Regions from separate parts of the Geobacillus sp. E263 genome, predicted to be linked through region 1. Evidence: riboswitches for the same ligand, from Rfam matches in the RefSeq annotation. Region 1 holds a riboswitch; the other holds the start of a gene.
The links. A riboswitch is a leader RNA that binds a small molecule or an ion and turns the genes downstream of it on or off. The one in region 1 is predicted to bind FMN.
Positions count from the first base shown of each region.

Region 2: it holds a riboswitch for FMN, as region 1 does, so the genes downstream of both, FNL97_RS09290 (ECF transporter S component) here and ribD (bifunctional diaminohydroxyphosphoribosylaminopyrimidine deaminase/5-amino-6-(5-phosphoribosylamino)uracil reductase RibD) in region 1, are expected to answer to the same signal.

Region 1 is NZ_CP041632.1:1,161,544-1,171,011, reverse strand. Features, by position in the region: gene FNL97_RS06020 (bifunctional 3,4-dihydroxy-2-butanone-4-phosphate synthase/GTP cyclohydrolase II) at 11-1,204, opposite strand; gene ribE (riboflavin synthase) at 1,226-1,873, opposite strand; gene ribD (bifunctional diaminohydroxyphosphoribosylaminopyrimidine deaminase/5-amino-6-(5-phosphoribosylamino)uracil reductase RibD) at 1,889-2,974, opposite strand; FMN riboswitch at 3,351-3,485, opposite strand; gene FNL97_RS06005 (peptidylprolyl isomerase) at 3,782-4,222, opposite strand; gene FNL97_RS06000 (DUF1002 domain-containing protein) at 4,372-5,253, shown strand; gene lysA (diaminopimelate decarboxylase) at 5,299-6,618, opposite strand; gene FNL97_RS05990 (spore germination protein) at 6,827-8,299, opposite strand; gene spoVAEA (stage V sporulation protein SpoVABEA) at 8,280-8,858, opposite strand; gene FNL97_RS05980 (SpoVA/SpoVAEb family sporulation membrane protein) at 8,865-9,215, opposite strand; gene spoVAD (stage V sporulation protein AD) at 9,215-9,468, opposite strand, start outside.
Region 2 is NZ_CP041632.1:1,776,226-1,785,693, forward strand. Features, by position in the region: gene FNL97_RS09260 (RNA-guided endonuclease InsQ/TnpB family protein) at 1-248, opposite strand, end outside; gene FNL97_RS18880 (hypothetical protein) at 260-469, opposite strand; gene FNL97_RS09265 (GrpB family protein) at 479-976, opposite strand; gene FNL97_RS09270 (GNAT family N-acetyltransferase) at 992-1,489, opposite strand; gene FNL97_RS09275 (GNAT family N-acetyltransferase) at 1,491-1,871, opposite strand; gene FNL97_RS09280 (YunG family protein) at 2,060-2,386, opposite strand; gene FNL97_RS18005 (hypothetical protein) at 2,695-2,832, shown strand; gene FNL97_RS09285 (sulfite oxidase-like oxidoreductase) at 3,162-3,767, shown strand; gene FNL97_RS09290 (ECF transporter S component) at 4,298-4,879, opposite strand; FMN riboswitch at 5,036-5,169, opposite strand; gene pepT (peptidase T) at 5,334-6,566, shown strand; partial or broken gene FNL97_RS09300 (metallophosphoesterase family protein) at 6,733-7,284, opposite strand; gene FNL97_RS09305 (OsmC family protein) at 7,315-7,740, opposite strand; gene plsY (glycerol-3-phosphate 1-O-acyltransferase PlsY) at 7,933-8,526, shown strand; gene FNL97_RS09315 (RsmF rRNA methyltransferase first C-terminal domain-containing protein) at 8,568-9,468, shown strand, end outside.

The DNA of each region.
Region 1 (9,468 bases):
AACATGTTTTTTAAAAATGCAACATATGTCCTAATTTTTCATACTTCGTCCGCAAGTATTTTTCATTTTCCTTGTTCGCCGGCATTTGCAGTGGAACACGCTCAACGACTTCAAGGCCGTGTCCTTTTAATCCAGTGATTTTCCGCGGATTATTTGTCAATAGTCGCATTTTCGTCACGCCGAGATCTTTTAAAATTTGCGCGCCAATCCCATAGTCGCGCAAATCGGCAGGGAATCCAAGCCTTTCATTTGCTTCCACCGTATCATAGCCTTGCTCTTGCAGCTTATACGCGCGCAATTTGTTGATTAACCCGATGCCGCGGCCTTCTTGACGCATATATAATAAAACGCCGCGGCCTTCTTCTTCAATTTGGCGGAGCGCCGCATGAAGCTGCGGTCCGCAATCACAACGGCAGGAGCCAAACACATCGCCTGTTAAGCATTCGGAATGAACCCGAACAAGGATTGGTTCATCTGGAATGATTTCGCCTTTCACTAATGCAACATGCTCTTTCCCATCAACAATATTTGTATAGCCAATTGCTTTAAACTTGCCAAACTCTGTTGGAAGCATCACTTCTACTTCGCGTTTCACTAATTTTTCTTTTCGGCTCCGATACTCGATTAAATCTTTAATCGTGATCATTTTCAAATCAAATTCATCAGCGATTTTTCTTAAATCCGAAACACGCGCCATCGTGCCATCCTCTTTAATGATTTCGCAAATCACACCAGCCGGCTTTGCACCACATAATCGTGCTAAATCAACCGCCGCTTCCGTATGGCCGGCGCGCCGCAATACGCCTCCTTTTTTCGCCACAAGTGGAAAAACGTGCCCAGGACGTTTAAAATCGCTCGCTTTCGCATTCGGATCTAACAGCGCTTGAATCGTCATCGAACGTTCATAAGCGCTAATGCCTGTTGTCGTTGATTTATAATCAATGCTAACCGTAAAAGCAGTGCCATGAGAATCCGTATTATGATTGACCATTGGGGCTAAATCAAGCTTATCGGCTAATTCTTCCGTAATCGGAACGCAAACAAGGCCGCGTCCGTATTTAATCATAAAATTAATCACTTCTGGGGTCGCTTTTTCCGCCAATGCGACAAAATCTCCTTCGTTTTCACGATCCTCGTCATCACATACAATAATGACTTTCCCTTGCATCAATTCATAAATCGCTTCTTCGATCGTGTCAAACATCGTCAGCTCCTCCTTTATTGCTTACTTAAAACCGTGCCGTTCTAAAAATTCAAGCGTAATCGCCGACTTCGGTTCTTCTTTCTTTCCTTCCATGAACTGGGCAACATATTTTCCGATGACATCACATTCGATATTGACAATATCTCCTGGTTGTTTATCGCCTAAAATCGTTTCCGTGCGCGTATGCGGAATGAGTGAAATCGTAAACGTGTCATCGGTGAGTCCGAAGATCGTTAAACTCGTTCCATCGACAGCGACAGACCCTTTTAAAATCATATATTTCCGCAATTCCTGCGGGATTTTAATTTCATAATACACCGCATTCGCCGATGGCCATTTACGAATGATTTCACCGATGCCGTCGACATGTCCGGAAACGAAGTGACCGCCAAAACGGCCGTTGGCTGCCATCGCCCGTTCTAAATTCACTTTCGAACCTTTTGTTAACGTGCGCAGCGATGTGGCTCTTACCGTTTCCGGCATCACATCAACGGTAAACGATCGGTCCGTAAACGACGTTACGGTCAAACAAACTCCGTTGACCGCGATGCTGTCCCCAAGATGAACGTCTTCTAAAACTTTTTTTGCTCCAATCGTCATCACAATCGCTTCGCCTGACTGTCTCATTTGCTCGATCGTACCGACTTCCTCAATAATTCCTGTAAACATCGTGTACTCACCCTTTTATTTTGGTATTGCGACGATTTTTATATCTGGCCCGATCGTCTCTACTCGCCGAATTTCTAGCTGCATAACGTCAGCCATGCCGGCAAAACCAATTCCCCCTATTGGCGTTGGCGCTTGTTTTCCGCCAATGATCTTCGGAGCAAAGTATGCGACGATTTCATTAACTGCCTTGGCGCGCACGAAACTATCATGCACGTGTGATCCGCCTTCAACAAAAAGGGAAGTAATTCGTTTCTCACCAAGTACGCGCAGCAATTCATCTATATCAATATGCGGCTTTTTCATGGAAATAATTTGTACATTTTCTTTCTCATACCGCTTCCTTTTTTCAACGCTGATTTCACTGCCGACAACAATCCACGTTTCCGCTTGGCCATCATTGAGAATGTTTGCATCAAGCGGCGTGCGCAAATGCGTATCTAAAACGATGCGTATCGGATTTTTTCCACCTTCGGGAAGCCTTACGGTTAAACTTGGATTATCCGCAATAACGGTGTTTACCCCAACAAGAATCGCATCATGCACCGCCCGATAGCGATGCACATCTTCCCGGGCCGCTTCGGATGTAATCCATTTGCTTTCTCCGGTTGTCGTTGCAATTTTTCCATCAAGACTGCTTGCATATTTTAGCGTCACAAACGGCATTTTTGTCGCAATGTAGTGGAAAAACACGCGGTTTAACTCATCCGCTTCCTCTTTCAGCACCCCAAGCTTCACGTCAATTCCCGCACTCCTTAGTTTTTCGATGCCTTTACCGGCTACGAGCGGGTTCGGATCTGTCGTCGCAATGACAACGCGTTGAACACCTGTTTCCACTAATAAATCGGCGCAAGGGGGCGTTTTCCCATAATGACTGCACGGCTCCAGCGTTACATAAACGGTAGATCCTTTCGCTTTTTCTCCCGCCATACGGATGGCATGTACCTCCGCGTGCGGCTCCCCTGCTTTCAAATGGGCGCCAAATCCGACAATTTCTCCATCTTTCACCACAACAGCGCCGACAACCGGATTAGGAGACGTTTGTCCAATTCCTGCTTTGGCGATTTCGATTGCTAGGCGCATATACTGTTCATCGTTTCGCATGGCGCTGCCTCCTTTTTTGGCATAAAGAAAACCCTAGGTCCAAAGTCCTAGGGCAGGATTATGCAGAATCACAATGATTGCATTTTTGCGTACTAAAAAACGGCATTATATAAGCGGGGAAGCAAGTTTTTCAGTTGTGTGAAAGAATATGTCTGTTTTTAGCCACAATTCATACAAAGACACGTTATCCAAAAAATAACTTAGACAGCTTTCTTTGTTGAAATATGGAAAAAATAACTCACATATTGCGAAAACGCCATTTATTCGCTACTCCACATAGCTATCCCCGCTAAATATCGCGTTCTATATTTTGGAAAGCGGAGTTGCGACAAACGAAACCGCTCCTTATCTAATATAGTACGGCCATGTGCATCTTGTGATCCTTCTCCCATCCAGACTATACTGTCGGCTCCGGAATTGCACCGGATCGTGCCTATACGGCTCGCGGGCTGAGAAGTGACAGCACTTCATCACCGCCGGTCGGGAATTTCACCCTGCCCCGAAGGATACGAACAATATGGAATTTTTTATTATTATATCACACAAAAGCGGTTTGTCTATTCTTCCTTGATTGTGAAAATAAAAGTGAGGAGATTCGGCGCAAAAATGACCGCTTTTCACTATTTTGCAATAAACATCCAATAAATAACTCCCCACAAAAAGCTTGCTCCTAATAAAAGAAAAAATAGTATCCAATTGTTCCTCCTCATCATTTCACCTCTTGCCACTTTTTCATGTATGTATAAATTTACGGTCCATCATTTTATAAAAAAGACTTAACAGCGCCTCTGTTAGTCTTTTTCATCCTTATTCCTCATCAAACACTTTTACTTCTTTCATGACATCGCCGTTTTTCATCGATTTTACAACGTCCATTCCCGATGTTACTTGGCCAAATACGGTATGTACCCCCTCTAAGTGCGGCTGTGGTTCATGAACGATGAAAAATTGGCAGCTTCCTGTATCGCGGCCGCGGTGCGCCATCGAAATCGCCCCAGTCACATGTTTATGCGGGTTGTTATCTGTTTCGCACGGAATCGTATAGCCGGCATCCCCCGTTCCGTTGCCATACGGGCACCCTCCTTGGCTGACAAAACCAGGAATGACGCGGTGGAACGTCAAACCGTTATAAAATCCTTCATTTGCTAATTTTTCGAAATTTGCTACCGTAATCGGCGCTTCATTTGGAAATAGTTCAAACTCGATTTTTTTCCCATTTTCCATTAAGATATATCCTTTTTTCGCCATATATAAACAGCTCCTTTTTGATGATAACGCACCACTATCATATCATTATTGCTAATATAAAAAAAGTAATATAATGATGAGTAGAAAAAAGCAAACAGAAACGCTATAATCAAGTTATCCTTACAAAGGAGGCTGGCATTGTGAAACGAATGTTGATAGGGTGTCTGCTTGCATCGTTGCTATTTACATTTCCTGCCATGGCAGCAGCAGATGCGGCAGAAGGCGATGTGATTATTACATTAGGCGAAAATTTAACCGAACAGCAAAAGCAACAAATTTTAAATGAAATGAATGCTCCGGACAATGCACAAATCATTACGGTTTCTAACGCGGAAGAACATAAATATCTCGATGGTCTTATTCCAAAAGCGCAAATCGGAACGAGAGCAATTTCCTCATCGATGATTACGATCGGTGCGAAAGGCTCTGGGTTGGACGTAGAAACTCATAATATCACATGGGTAACAGAAGAAATGTACACAAACGCCCTGATTACAGCGGGAGTGAAAGATGCGAAAATTTATGTCACTGCTCCGTTTGCAGTGTCCGGTACGGCTGCGTTAACCGGATTAATGAAGGCATACGAAGTCTCTTCCGATCAAGTCATTCCTGAGGATGTAAAAAAAGTGGCTACGGAGGAAATGGTCAAAACCGCAAAACTTGGGGAATCTATCGGAACGGATAAAGCGGTTGCCCTTCTTGCGAAAATTAAAGAAGAAATCGCAAATAATCCGCCGCAAACGGATGCCGATTTGCGCGCGCTTATTGAAAAAATCGCAAAAGACCTCGGAATTACGTTAACGGAAGATGAAATAAACAGTTTAATTTCGTTATTCAATAAAATGAAAAACGCTAATATCGATTGGAATCAAGTCAATGATCAATTAAGCAAAGCGAAAGATAAATTATCCACGTTCCTTCAATCAGAAGAAGGAAAAACATTTATTCAAAACATTATCGACATTTTAAAAGAAATTTGGAACGCCATTAAATCAGCGTTTACTTCTTCCGAGCCGCAAAACAATCAATAAGGAAAAAGCGCCCAAACGTTTTTTGGGCGCTTTTTATTTGCAAACTTACTTATTCACTTTTGTTTTAAGCGGTACATCAAGCCGCACTAAATCTTCATACGTTTCCCGTTTAACAACGAGTTGTGCTTCTCCATTTTCCACAAACACGACAGCTGGACGTGGAATGCGGTTATAGTTGTTCGCCATCGAATAGCCATACGCCCCAGTGCAAAAAACGGCTAAATAATCGCCAGGGGATGCTTTTGGCAGCGGCAAATCCCAAATAAGCATATCTCCTGATTCACAACACTTCCCGGCGATGGCGACAATCTCATTTTTTTCGTCCAACACTCGATTCGCTAACACCGCTTCATACTTCGCATCATATAGCGCCGGGCGGATATTGTCGCTCATCCCTCCGTCTACCGCAACGTAATGACGGACATTCGGCACATCTTTGCGCGAACCGATCGAATAAATCGTCGTTCCCGCATCGCCGACAAGGGAGCGTCCCGGCTCAATCCAGATTTCTGGCATTGGAATATTTTTTTCGCTTGCTTGTTTTTTTACTTCCTCTACAATTTGGTCGACGTATTCCGAGACAGGAATCGGGTCGTCATCACTCGTATAGCGAATGCCAAATCCACCGCCAAGATTGACAACCGTTGGAATAAATCCGTACGTTTCCTTCCACTGACCAATTTTTTGGAAAATTTTTTGTGCCGCCAACACAAATCCTGTCGTTTCGAAAATTTGCGAACCGATATGGCAGTGAATTCCCATTACGGAAAAATGCGGGGAAGATAGCGCTTTTTGCAGCGCTTCATCTGCTTGGCCATTGTTCAAATCAAACCCAAATTTTGAATCTTCCTGACCGGTTAAAATATAATCGTGCGTATGCGCCTCCACACCAGGGGTGACTCTTAGTAAAATCGCCGTTTTTTTTCCGTACTGCTTGCTTAGTTGTTCCAACAATTCCAGTTCATAAAAGTTATCGACAACAATGCATCCGACTCCATGGTCAAGGGCCATCATTAATTCGTCGCGACTTTTATTATTTCCATGAAAATGGATGCGTTCTGGCGGAAATCCCGCTTGCAATGCTGTATACAGCTCTCCTCCTGACACTACATCCAACGATAATCCTTCTTCTTCTGCTAACTGAACCATCGCAATGGAAGAAAATGCCTTGCTTGCATAGGCAACTTGTGCTTTGACGCCATGTTTTTGAAACGCTTCTTTAAACCCCCGCGCACGCTCACGAATGAGTGCCACATCATAAATATACAATGGTGTTCCATATTCTTTCGCTAAATCAACGGTATCGACACCGCCAATTTCTAAATGCCCCTTGTCATTGACACGGCTTGTTCCATGAAAAAACATACGAACCCCTCATTCCCGCAAAATAAAAATTATCAAACCGCATTAATTTATGCATGCAGAAAGCAAAAAAAGACAGTTAGCATGAGGTATAACTGTCTTTTGAAGAAAAAAGATTACGTATAAAGTATCATAATTATAAAAAAGTTGCAACTTCTAAGCGTGTTGATGAGCCAATAATAATCGGTCCTTTGAGCGGCTTTTTGCAAATTTATGATGGTTGCCTGCGGCGGTTTTGCGGATGGACGATGCTCGGTCTTACTTTTGCTCCCGCTACAGAACGACGGACGATAATTTGCATAAAAGCGGCCGGATCAAACGGAATAAACGGCCATAAGTACGGCGTGTTTAATGAACGAATTCGAATCAGCAGAAGCAAATAAACCGTTGTGCCGATCACAAGCCCTGGCACTTTAAACAATGCCACCGCAATGACAAGAAACAATCGTGATATTTTATTCGCAATGCTCAACTCATAGCTTGGTGTCGCAAACGAACCGATGGCGGAAACAGAAATATATAAAATTACTTCCGGGACAAACAATCCGACATTGATCGCAATTTCTCCGATTAACACCGCGGCGATTAAGCCCATTGCGGTAGAAAGCGGCGTTGGGGTATGAATCGCTGCCATGCGGAGAAACTCAATTCCAAAGTCGGCTATTAAAACTTGTATGATAACTGGGATATTCGTCTGTTTGTTTGGCCCGATAAACGCCCATTTATCCGGCAACAAAGATGGTTCCAGTACGAACAGCACCCAAAGCGGCAATAAAAATAGTGATGTCAAAATGCCTAAAAAGCGCACCCAGCGTACAAATGTCCCGACCGCTGGAGATTGCCGATATTCTTCGGCATGTTGCACATGATGAAAAAACGTAGTAGGAGTTATAATCACGCTTGGTGACGTATCTACCATAATTAATACATGTCCTTCAAGCAAATGAGTGGCAGCAACGTCTGGACGCTCGGTATAACGGACGAGCGGATACGGATTATATCCTTGCTTCACTAAAAATTCTTCTATTGTTTTATCTCCCATTGTCAGTCCATCGATATTAATTTGTTGAAGTTCTTTTTTTACAAGTTCAACAAGCCCTGGATCGGCGACATCTTTAATGTAAGCAATACAAATATCTGTTTTTGAACGTTCCCCTACTTGTAAAATCTCAAAACGAAGCCGCTCATCACGAATGCGGCGCCGCGTTAGCGCCGTATTGATGATAATATTTTCTACATAACCATCACGCGCCCCGCGCACCACTTTTTCCGTATCTGGCTCTTCCGGCTGCCGCCCCGGATAGCTTCGTACATCAACGATAAACCCCGTCGATTCTCCTTCAATTAAAATGATGATTAACCCTGATAACAACCGATCAACAGCCTCATCTAAATTATTGACAGTGCTTACTTGTTGATGAACGAGGCGGTTTTCGATAATTTGCTTTGCCTGTGCCGTCTGCCGTTCGTTGTCATTAATACGGACAATTTGTTTTAATAGCTCAATTAAAAATTGCGTATCACATAAGCCGGTGCAATAATAAATATGTACTTCCCTATTTAATACATGAATTTTCCTTACCCCTAAATCAAAACTAGTTCCAACTCCAATTTTCTCCTTAAAAAATTTTTCATTGTCGACGAGCTTTTCCGAAATGGGAACTTTATTGGTGTTGGCTGTCACGATACTCACTCCTTTCAAGGATTAACTCCACTGCTTGTCGTGTAATTGGTGATCCGTACTTAATATGATCGCGATATCCCATTTTTCCAATATCACCGATTCCAACAATAACAGGAATATTTAATTGGTCTAAACAATATACAGTATCTCCATTAATACGGCTTATTTCTAGCTCGCGAATTCCCTCTTTATCCACTCCATATTCCGTCATGTTTCCGTCACGATCGATGCTTATATGCACTTTGGTCCATTCATGTTTATGAGTATTGGAAGCAACGGCAATCGCTCCTAATACTTCAATTTGTTCATGCGTTGCCACATATTTCAGCGCTTGCTCGCCCACTCCCTCGCCAATGGCTCCGCAATCATCAAACATGACGAATACGGGATCATACGGTGTTTGTAAAATAAGTTCAACGAGTTCTTCACCGGTTAGTTTTGTCGGATTGCCATGGGAGCGAGAAATGCATCGTCCCCCGATTTGTTCAGCAATATATTGAATTGTCCGGCATGCAAACTCATCGCCGTCTGTTACTAATATGACTCGCCTTTTTTTCATAATCGATTACCCTTTCGGCCTACATATAAGAGCGGTAAAAAATGAAAGTACAATGGTAAATGACAAAATGGCGCCGGCAAATTGAAACATCCCTGCACCAATGGCCAGCCATCCGTTTGACTCTTTTTGTACCAATACCCCTTTAATGAGAAAATAACCGAAACCGGTAATAGGAAGAGAAGCGCCTGCCCCGGCAATCGCAATAAGTCGATCGTAAATTCCGCTGATTCCCAAAATGGCGCCAACCGCAACAAGCAAGCTTATCATTTTCATTTGCGAAATCTTTCCAATATCCATTAAAGATTGGGCAATGGCACAAATCGCTCCTCCAACAATGAATGCCATTACATAATCCATCATGATTCCCCCTTTGCCGCTTCAATCACAACACCATGCGCAATAGCTGGAATCGACTGTTTTTGCTGCATCATCGTTGGGCTAAATAGCGCTCCTGTTGCGACAACGAAAATTTTTTGAAACGCGCCGCGTTCCATTTCTTTCAATAAATGCCCGTATGTTACTACCGCGCAGCAAGCACATCCGCTGCCTCCGGCAAATACTTTTTGATCCGGACAGTAAATCATTAAACCACAGTCGTTATAATTGCTCG
Region 2 (9,468 bases), 610 kb from region 1:
TTTTTATCCAAACGATAGCTTTCCGACACTTTGCCGATGGCACGAACGGTCATTTGGGCAGAGAGGCCAAATTTTTCCCTGACGTCATAGTAGCAAAGCCGCTGGATTTTCGTTTTGGAAAAGGTTCTGGAGCGAAAAGCAATCTCGCTAATATAGTTGCATGCTTGGTTAAACCGTTTCATTGTTTCCAGCAGTGCATGAAACTGTTCAAGAGTTGGCATTAATTTAATCTTGAGAGTGCAGAGCATTCTTGATTCACCTACCTTTCTAAATCCAGTGTACTTATACTGAACGAAAAATTCAATATATACTGAAAATATAAACCCCGCCTTCCTTCCACAGCTAAAGCAGTGGGCTTCCGGCGGATGTTCTCGTGACCATTAGGAAGGACCACTTTATTACTTCGCAAATTCCCAAATGGTGTTTGATAAATATATTCGCTTTTTATCACTTGCCACTTTTTCATCATAACATCTCCTTACAACCGCTGAAACTCCGGCGTTTCCATCAGGCGCGCGAAAAACCGTTGTTTCGCTTCCCGGTACGCTTCCATACTTTTTCCTTCGTATGCCTTTTTCAATTCGTCATATTCCGCTCTGTATGTGTCATTCGCCAACAACACTTCACGGAATTTCCAAAAGATGTCTAATTCAGAACCGATAACGGTTAGTTGGACACCTAATGGCGGATCGGTCGTATCATCTTGAAATGCGCGGAAATAGTCCGTTTGCACGCTTCCCTCATTGATTGCATATAAAGCGGACAGTTTCTCTACAGCAACAGTAAATATTTCCGCAGGAACCCGCACTTGAATATCAAGATCCCCTTTGGTGAGGCTATTGGGAATCGCCGTGCTTCCAACGTGCTGAATATCCGCTTCCGGCAACAGACGCAAAATTTTTTCCTTCTGTTCCAAAAATGTTTTTTCTGCTTGTTCGTGAAAATGGCTTTGCTCTAAAAAATGAACACGTTCCATTTTGTTTCCTCCGAATTACAACAATTTTGCCATGTAATATTCATCAACATATTTTCCATTTCTCTGCAAAGAATGCCGTTTGATCCCTTCTTGTTCAAACCCCATTTTGCGATATAACGATACCGCGCGTTGATTGTTGACGACTACCGTTAATTCCAACCGATGAATGCCTTTCGTGCGAGCCCAACGCTCCAATTCGGCAAATAGCATCGTACCGATTCCTTTTCCTCTATACGAAGCCAGCACGCCAATGACGATATATACCGTATGCTTATTTCGTCTCGCGCTCCCTCCTCTTGCCACTAGATACCCAACTAGCTTTCCGTCCGCCTCTGCCACCAGTATCGTGGAGTTTTCCTCATTCTGCATCGCTTCGATTTGGCTTCTCTGCAGATCTGGAGTGAGCGTTCGTTCCCCTGCCTCAAACAGCATAAATTCTGCTTCTTTTTCTACTTGCAAGATGAGGTGTGCCAACTCTTCTGCATCGTCTACCGTCGCATGCCTTACGTTCATCTTATCTATCCTCCTCCAAATATTCCCGCGCCAAATCAAAATTTCGATATCGCGCCATAGCGGTTTTCAGTTTTTTCAACCCTACTTTTTGATAAAACTTCTCTTTTCCGGTAGTGGCAATTAAATGCACGCAAGAAACGTGCTTAAGCTGCTCAAGCAAATCCTCGATAATTGCTTTTCCGATGCCATGACCTTGGAAATCACGATGAACGACGACATCATAAATCGCCGCATTAAATACTCCATCGGAAAGCGCACGGCCAAACCCAACGATGCGTCCGTTATAGACCGCAAGTGCAATCACGTCGCTTGCTTCAAATACCTGTTGGATGATTTCCTCGGAATGTTTCGTCCATCCGGCTGATTCGTATACATCTTTCATCTCTTGCCAATTCGCCTTGGATAAATCTCTATAGACGTGAATGTTCACCTCGATCCCCCTTACTGTCTCGAATTCGTTTCTTTTTCAAGCGCATTTGCGATTCAATCTAGCTTTCGATTGATACGTTGCAACGATCCGATTGCGGATAATACAAAATATGTCTAAAACATTGATATATCAGCATTTCTTTAAAAACTAAAAATAACATCATGGTATTGTCTTTCATTCGTATCCGAGAAAGCTTCCTCCCTATTAGAAGGGATATCCATATATTCAATAGCTTCCGGGAATTGGGATTCTGTTAAATCATAACGCTGACCATTTATTTTATTGTAAAAATGCCAACCTTCAGGAGTCGTTGTTTTTATTATTTCTCCACCAAATAGATCGTTTACCACTAACGCAGTTACTCCACATTGTCCTTTTGCTGGATTCTGACGAGTCCATTTCGAGCTTGATTCGATTGACCAGGCTTTCATTAAAACATTTTTGAGTTCAAATATTTTCTCTTCCAAGACTATGCATTGGTTAACCCCCTTCTTTCTGAACCAAAAATGACTCTAAATAAAAATTTAACCCATGCGCATATAAAGTACAAAAAATTTCTACAGATTTTAATTCTTTCAAAAATCATCCCCCTCATGATTTCGCTGATTATTGAACATCCATGGTTGGTTCAATAACCAAAATAAAAATCGACCATATGTGGTACAGTCAAGAAGTTTGTGCAATGCATGATAGAGTAGATCAACCTTTAAGAAAATGGACAAACATGTACGCATATCTTTTTATATATAACACTAAAAAAGGAGGTCATCAGGTAATGACACCAATTGAACTTTTCGCATGGACATTATCAGCTATTTTAGGGATTAGCTTTATTATTTCTTTAGCGGCAGTAGCAAGAAAACCGAGATACATTACTAAAACAGAACATAAAAGAACTGACCTTCCTGAATAAATAAATGATTTAAAAACCATGATAAAGGAAATACAATACGCTAGCTGTGTACGAATCACTTTTCTTTCTCTCCACTGAAACTTTAGTTATTCTTTTGTTTCTTCCTAATTGTTGTTATCCTTTCTGGCATTTTCTTAAGTTTTCGATTATATTTTTTATGAAAAAATGTAACAAAAGATGCCACGTGCGCCATTTTATATCCCCCTAGTATAAACTTATTCGTCTATTCTATCTCTATCCGATTATTTCCTGCCTATATAGTTGCGAACGCCGCTTTCTCAACGTATCATTTTATTTATATAAACAATACATAGAAAGGGTGCACGCCATTGACAAAACAGCTGCCGCCAGGCCAATTTGAAACGGAAAAATGGCCGATTCTCCATGAGGGGGATGTATACCAGTTCGATGAAGAAACATGGGATTTTCGTTTGTTTGGGGATGTAAAAGAGGAAGTTTCGCTATCTTACCGGCAGGTGATGGAGCTGCCGAAAACGATATCGACGATTGATATGCATTGTGTGACGACATGGTCAAAGTTTGATACGACATTTGAGGGGATTGCCTTTCGCGAGTTTTTGCGCTTTGTTGAACTGGCCCCAGATGTGAAATACGTGAAAATTTATGGCTACTTAAAAGGAGACCGCTTCGGCTATTCGGCGAACTTGCCGCTCGAGGCGCTTATGGGCGATGACGCGCTGTTTGTGTATCGCTGGAAAGACAAACATCATGACTGGCAAGATATTTCTCCAAAACACGGCTATCCGCTTCGCTTTATTCCACCCGCAACGTTTTATTTATGGAAAGGAGCGAAATGGGCATCCGGAATTCAGTTTATGAAAAAAGACGAACCGGGATATTGGGAGCTGCGCGGCTATTCGATGACGGCCAATCCGTTTAAAGAAGAGCGCTTTGCCGATCCAAACGATATGTAAAACTTTTTTGAAAAGTTCATTGTATTCACTCCTAAAAAACGAGAGTTTCTTTTTTAGAGTTCCTCTCAGCTTGCCGACAAAGTCGACAAGCTGAGAAAGAGTCTTTTCTAAGACAATCTCTTTTTATTTTTTGCACTCTTCATACACGGAAGAAACGAGCACACAATGATTTTCTTTTACTGCCATGTTGCCCATTCTCAACCTTTACATTGTCCTTTTTATACGCTCTATCCAGTTTTTCATTATTGTCTTGGCATCATTCGAGGTTTTTACTTTTTTGCATTTAGCATATATTTTCATTAGAAAACCTATTTTTAATGTATTGGCTGTTTAAAGGTGGTTCTTGCATTCCTTTGGTTGAAAATTCAGGTAATTGGGATAAGAAGTCGAAAAATTCTAATTTTCCCCTTTCTTGATATTTGCGAATATTAAGAAGCAGAAAAAATAACTTTAGCATGGTTATTTAATAAGAGGCTGCCTCAAGAGGTCGATTCAACGGCCTTTTGAGGCAGCCTCGCTGCATATATGCACTATGCATGATTCGTTGCCGCTTGTTTTTGCATCCACTGGTGCAAACGGACAAACAAGAGCATAAATACAATCGTGATCATCGCGCCTTTTACTGCGTTAAACGGCAAGATAGCCGAAACAACCAATGCCCTTGTTTCCGGCGCGCTCATCGCCGGGGCTCCTAGAAAGATCGTATACGCCGGCAGAAACACGTAGTAGTTCAATACGCTCATCATCAGCGCCATAACGGCGGTGCCAATGACTAAACCAGCCAGCATTCCTTTTTTTGATTTTGTTTTATGATATACGTAATATGTCGGCAAAATAAACGTAATCCCGGCCATAAAGTTGGCGATATGACCGACCGGAACGCCGGTAGGACTGCCGACCATGAAATAATTCAACACATTTTTCAGCAATTCAACGGACACTCCCGCCAGCGGTCCGTACAGAATCGCGGCGATCAATGCAGGAATATCGCTGAAATCCACCAATAGAAAGTTTGGAAATGGCGGAAGCGGAAAGTTTAACAGCATCAGTAAATACGAGATGGCGCTAAACACTCCAATTAAGACAAGCGCGCGAATATTCATTTTTCTCATGTCGATTCTCCTCTCCTTCTCGTGATCCATCCTCACAAGAAGAAGGCTGCCAACTTTGAGCGTCAAATAAAAAACCCTTAAGTGTTCACACTTAAGGGAGAAAAAGGGTATGCTCAAATAGACGTTCGATCGCGCAACATTCGAACGCCGGCAAACCTTCATCTTCTCCCATCCAGACTATACTGTCGGCTCCGGAATTGCACCGGATCGTGCCTATGCGGCTCGCGGGCTGAGAAGCAAATTGCTTCATCACCGCCGGTCGGGAATTTCACCCTGCCCCGAAGATGAATCGTATTATAATTTTTTTAATATTATTATATAATTTCTTTATGCGTTATGTCTATCATCAATGCAGTGCATATGAATGCTCTTTTTTCTCACACCAACATGATTTTTCATTTTTATGATAAAATAAAGAAGGAAAAAGATAGTAAATAATAAGGAGCTGACTATCATGAAAAACGAAATCATTGAACGTTTTACGAAGTATGTTCAAGTTGACACCCAGTCTGACCCGAACAGTGATACTTGTCCCTCCACTCCGGGTCAATGGACGCTAGCGAAAATGCTAGTAGAAGAATTAAAAGCAATCGGCATGGAAGAAGTAACAATAGACGAAAACGGCTATATCATGGCAACATTGCCCGCAAATACCGATAAAGATGTGCCAACCATTGGCTTTTTAGCCCATATGGATACGGCTCCCGAATTTACCGGCGCCAATGTAAAACCGCAAATTGTCGAAAACTACGATGGCAATGATATCATATTAAATGAGGCGCTACATATTGTGCTTTCGCCGAAAGATTTTCCGGAACTTGCAAACTACAAAGGCCATACATTAATCACCACTGACGGCACGACGCTGCTTGGCGCGGACAATAAAGCGGGAATCGCGGAAATTATGACGGCGATGGCCTACTTAATCCAACATCCGGAAATTAAACACGGAAAAGTGCGCGTCGCGTTTACACCGGATGAAGAAATCGGCAGAGGGCCGCATAAGTTTGACGTCGCTAAGTTCGGTGCTAAATATGCGTACACAGTCGATGGCGGTCCGCTTGGCGAACTAGAGTATGAAAGCTTTAACGCTGCGGAGGCAAAAATCAAATTTAAGGGAAAAAATGTTCATCCAGGCACCGCCAAAGGCAAAATGATTAACTCGATGAAAATCGCGATGGAATTTCACGCACAGCTTCCTGCCAACGAAGCGCCGGAACATACGGAAGGCTACGAAGGATTTTATCATTTGCTTTCCTTCCAAGGAAATGTCGAAGAAACAGCGCTTCATTACATTATCCGCGACTTTGACCGCGAACAATTTGAAGAGCGCAAAGCAAAAATGCGGGAAATCGCGGCAAAACTGCAAGAAAAATACGGAAAAGAGCGAATCGCGATCGAAATAAAAGACCAATATTATAACATGAGAGAAAAAATCGAACCGGTCCGCGAAGTTGTCGATATCGCCTATGAAGCGATGAAAAACTTAAATATTGAACCGAAAATTTCGCCGATCCGCGGCGGCACGGACGGGTCGCAGCTTTCGTACATGGGGCTGCCGACTCCAAATATTTTCACGGGCGGCGAAAACTTCCACGGCCGCTATGAATACATTTCCGTCGACAACATGATCAAAGCAACAAACGTCATTATTGAAATTATTAAGCTGTTCGAGCAAAAAGCGTAACAGAAAAGCTGGTTCCAACGGCGCTTTGGAACCAGCTTTTTCATATTTAGCGAAGCTGTTGAATGCGCCCTTCGATTCGGGCATCAAATGGCTGAGGAAGCTGTTGAATATAATGGATAAGCGCATCCAAATCGACCGGTCCTACTTCGCGGTTTTTCCCTTCCGTAATCTTTGGATCAGGTTTGATGCTATCTTGATAGGTAGTCACAATTTCTGCTTTTTTCGCAACAACGTCTTTTGTCCGCCGATCAATGGTTAAATCCACATCCGAAAAAGCAGTTCCATAAGAATATGATTGAACAAGCAGTTTGCCGTCCACTTCGGCGTTTAAATACGCATGATTATGACCAGCAAAAATAACGTCGACTTCATCATCCACTGTTTTCGCAATGTCTACAATTTCTCCACTCGCGTTGGAACCATCTTTATTAGAAACCCCTGGATTATGTGCAAGGACAACGATTGCACGCACTCCCCGCCGTTTTAGTTGTTTCACCGCCTCGTTAATCGCTTCCGCTTCATCCTTGAATGCAAACCCAGCCACACCGCTTGGAATGACGATGCTTGGTGTATCCGATAAAGTTACTCCGATAAAACCAATCGGTATTCCTTTCACTTTTTTAATAACATAAGGTGGAAGAATCGGTTTGCCTGTCTTTTTATCGATTACATTCGCGCTTACGTATGGAAAATCCGCGCCACGAAAATAGCCGGTTTTTTTTGATTGAACGCCAACGGCTTTAGCGTTTTACAAATTTTCTTTCCCTTCTACACCGTTAATGGAGTAGCTTGCCGTAATATTAGCATTTAACGAATGGGATACAGAACAGTACTTCTCTTTCGACAATTGAATAGCGCGGACGACTTTGTCTTCTGGCAAATCCCCTTCTAACACATAATGAATGTGAATATCCGTAAACCGTTTTGGATGATCGTCCGCACGGGTTCCTTCCACTTCTATATAAAACGATCGAACTTCAAGCCGCATTTTTGTCAAGATCGATATAATATCAATTCCCGTACATCCGGCAAGCCCGTGTAAAATTAATTCCATCGGTCTCGCCCCGGAATCTTGTCCCCCTGCTTCTTTGGAAGCATCAATCGGAATTTGCACTCCTGATGCGCTCATCCCTGTAAACGACATTTGCCCGTTCCACGTTACTTTCGTTTTCATTTCTTTTCTTCCTCCTCTTTCAGTTCCAGCGATAAAATAACCATGTTATCATCTAGTTTACTTTGCCAAAAAAATAAATGCAAAAAAAATACCTTCCGTTGATATGTTCTATTTTCCTTCTAGCGTTTTTTTTCATGCATGGTAAAATAAAAACATGCACAAATTTGATAAGTAAAGGGTGTAGAGAGGTTGATGGAAAAAGCACTCATTTTGATCACAGCTTACCTTCTCGGATCGATTCCGTTTGCGCTCCTTGTCGGAAAAATAGGATACGGAATCGATATTCGCGAGCATGGCAGCGGAAATCTAGGAGGGACAAATACATTTCGCGTCCTTGGCGTAAAAGCAGGAATGATCGTCACATGCGGAGATATGCTAAAAGGGACGCTGGCGGCAAGCCTGCCTGTATTGTTCTCCGTGCACATACATCCGCTGTTAGCAGGAGTGTGCGCTGTCATCGGACATACATATCCGATTTTTGCCAAATTCCGCGGCGGGAAAGCGGTCGCAACATCGGCAGGTGTGATGCTGTTTTATTCACCGTTTTTGTTCGTTTCGCTTCTTACTGTCTTTTTCATTGTTTTATATATTTCCAAGTATGTTTCGTTATCTTCGATGTTAGCCGGGGTATATGCCGTTATTTATACCATCTTTTTTACTGATGACATTCCACTAATGATCGCAGTATCGTTATTAACGGCGTTTATCTTTTACCGCCACCGCGCGAATATAAAACGCATTGTCAACAAAACGGAACCAAAAATCAAGTGGCTGGGCAGAAAATAAATGATCTTATTATTTTGAGCAGCAAGAAAGGAGTTGGATCATTGAAATTACCAAGCGAATTCATCGAAAAAATGGAGAGGCTTTTGGAAGATGAAGCTTCTCGTTTTTTTTCCACCTATCATGAAGAAAAAGCAAACGGGTTGCGGTTCAATCCATTGAAAATCGACCGCGAGACGTTTTTAACGCTCGTCCCGTTTGCACTTTCCCCCGTTCCGTTTTGCCCAACTGGTTTTTATTATGACGCACACGAACAACCTGGAAAGCATCCGTATCACGCGGCAGGGCTCTATTATATCCAAGAGCCGAGCGCGATGTTTGTAGCTGAAGTGTTAAAGCCTAATCCAGGGGAGTTTGTTCTTGACCTTTGCGCCGCACCTGGCGGAAAAACGACGCAGCTTGCGGCAATGATGAAAAATCAAGGACTGATTATCGCCAATGAAATTCATCCGAAGCGCGTCAAAGCACTATCGGAAAATATCGAGCGGTTTGGGATTACGAATGCGCTTGTTACGAATGAAACACCGGAAAAGCTCGCGAAATATTTCCCTGGTTTTTTTGACAAAATCTTAGTAGATGCTCCATGCTCGGGGGAAGGCATGTTTCGAAAAGACGAAGAAGCTGTACAATTTTGGAGCCAAGCGCACATCGAACAATGCGCCATCAAACAGCGGCATATTTTAGATTGTGCATACGAGATGTTAAAAGAAGGCGGCATTCTCGTCTATTCCACTTGCACGTTTTCTCCGGAAGAAAACGAACAGACCATAGAAGCTTTTTTACAAACCTATGATGATCTTGAATTGCTGTCGATTGAAAAAGTTCATGGCATTCAGCCGGGAAGACGGGAATGGACGAACACGAACTTCGAGGAAATGGAGAGAACGGCTCGGCTATGGCCGCATTCGTTAAAAGGGGAAGGCCATTTTGTCGCGAAAATAAAAA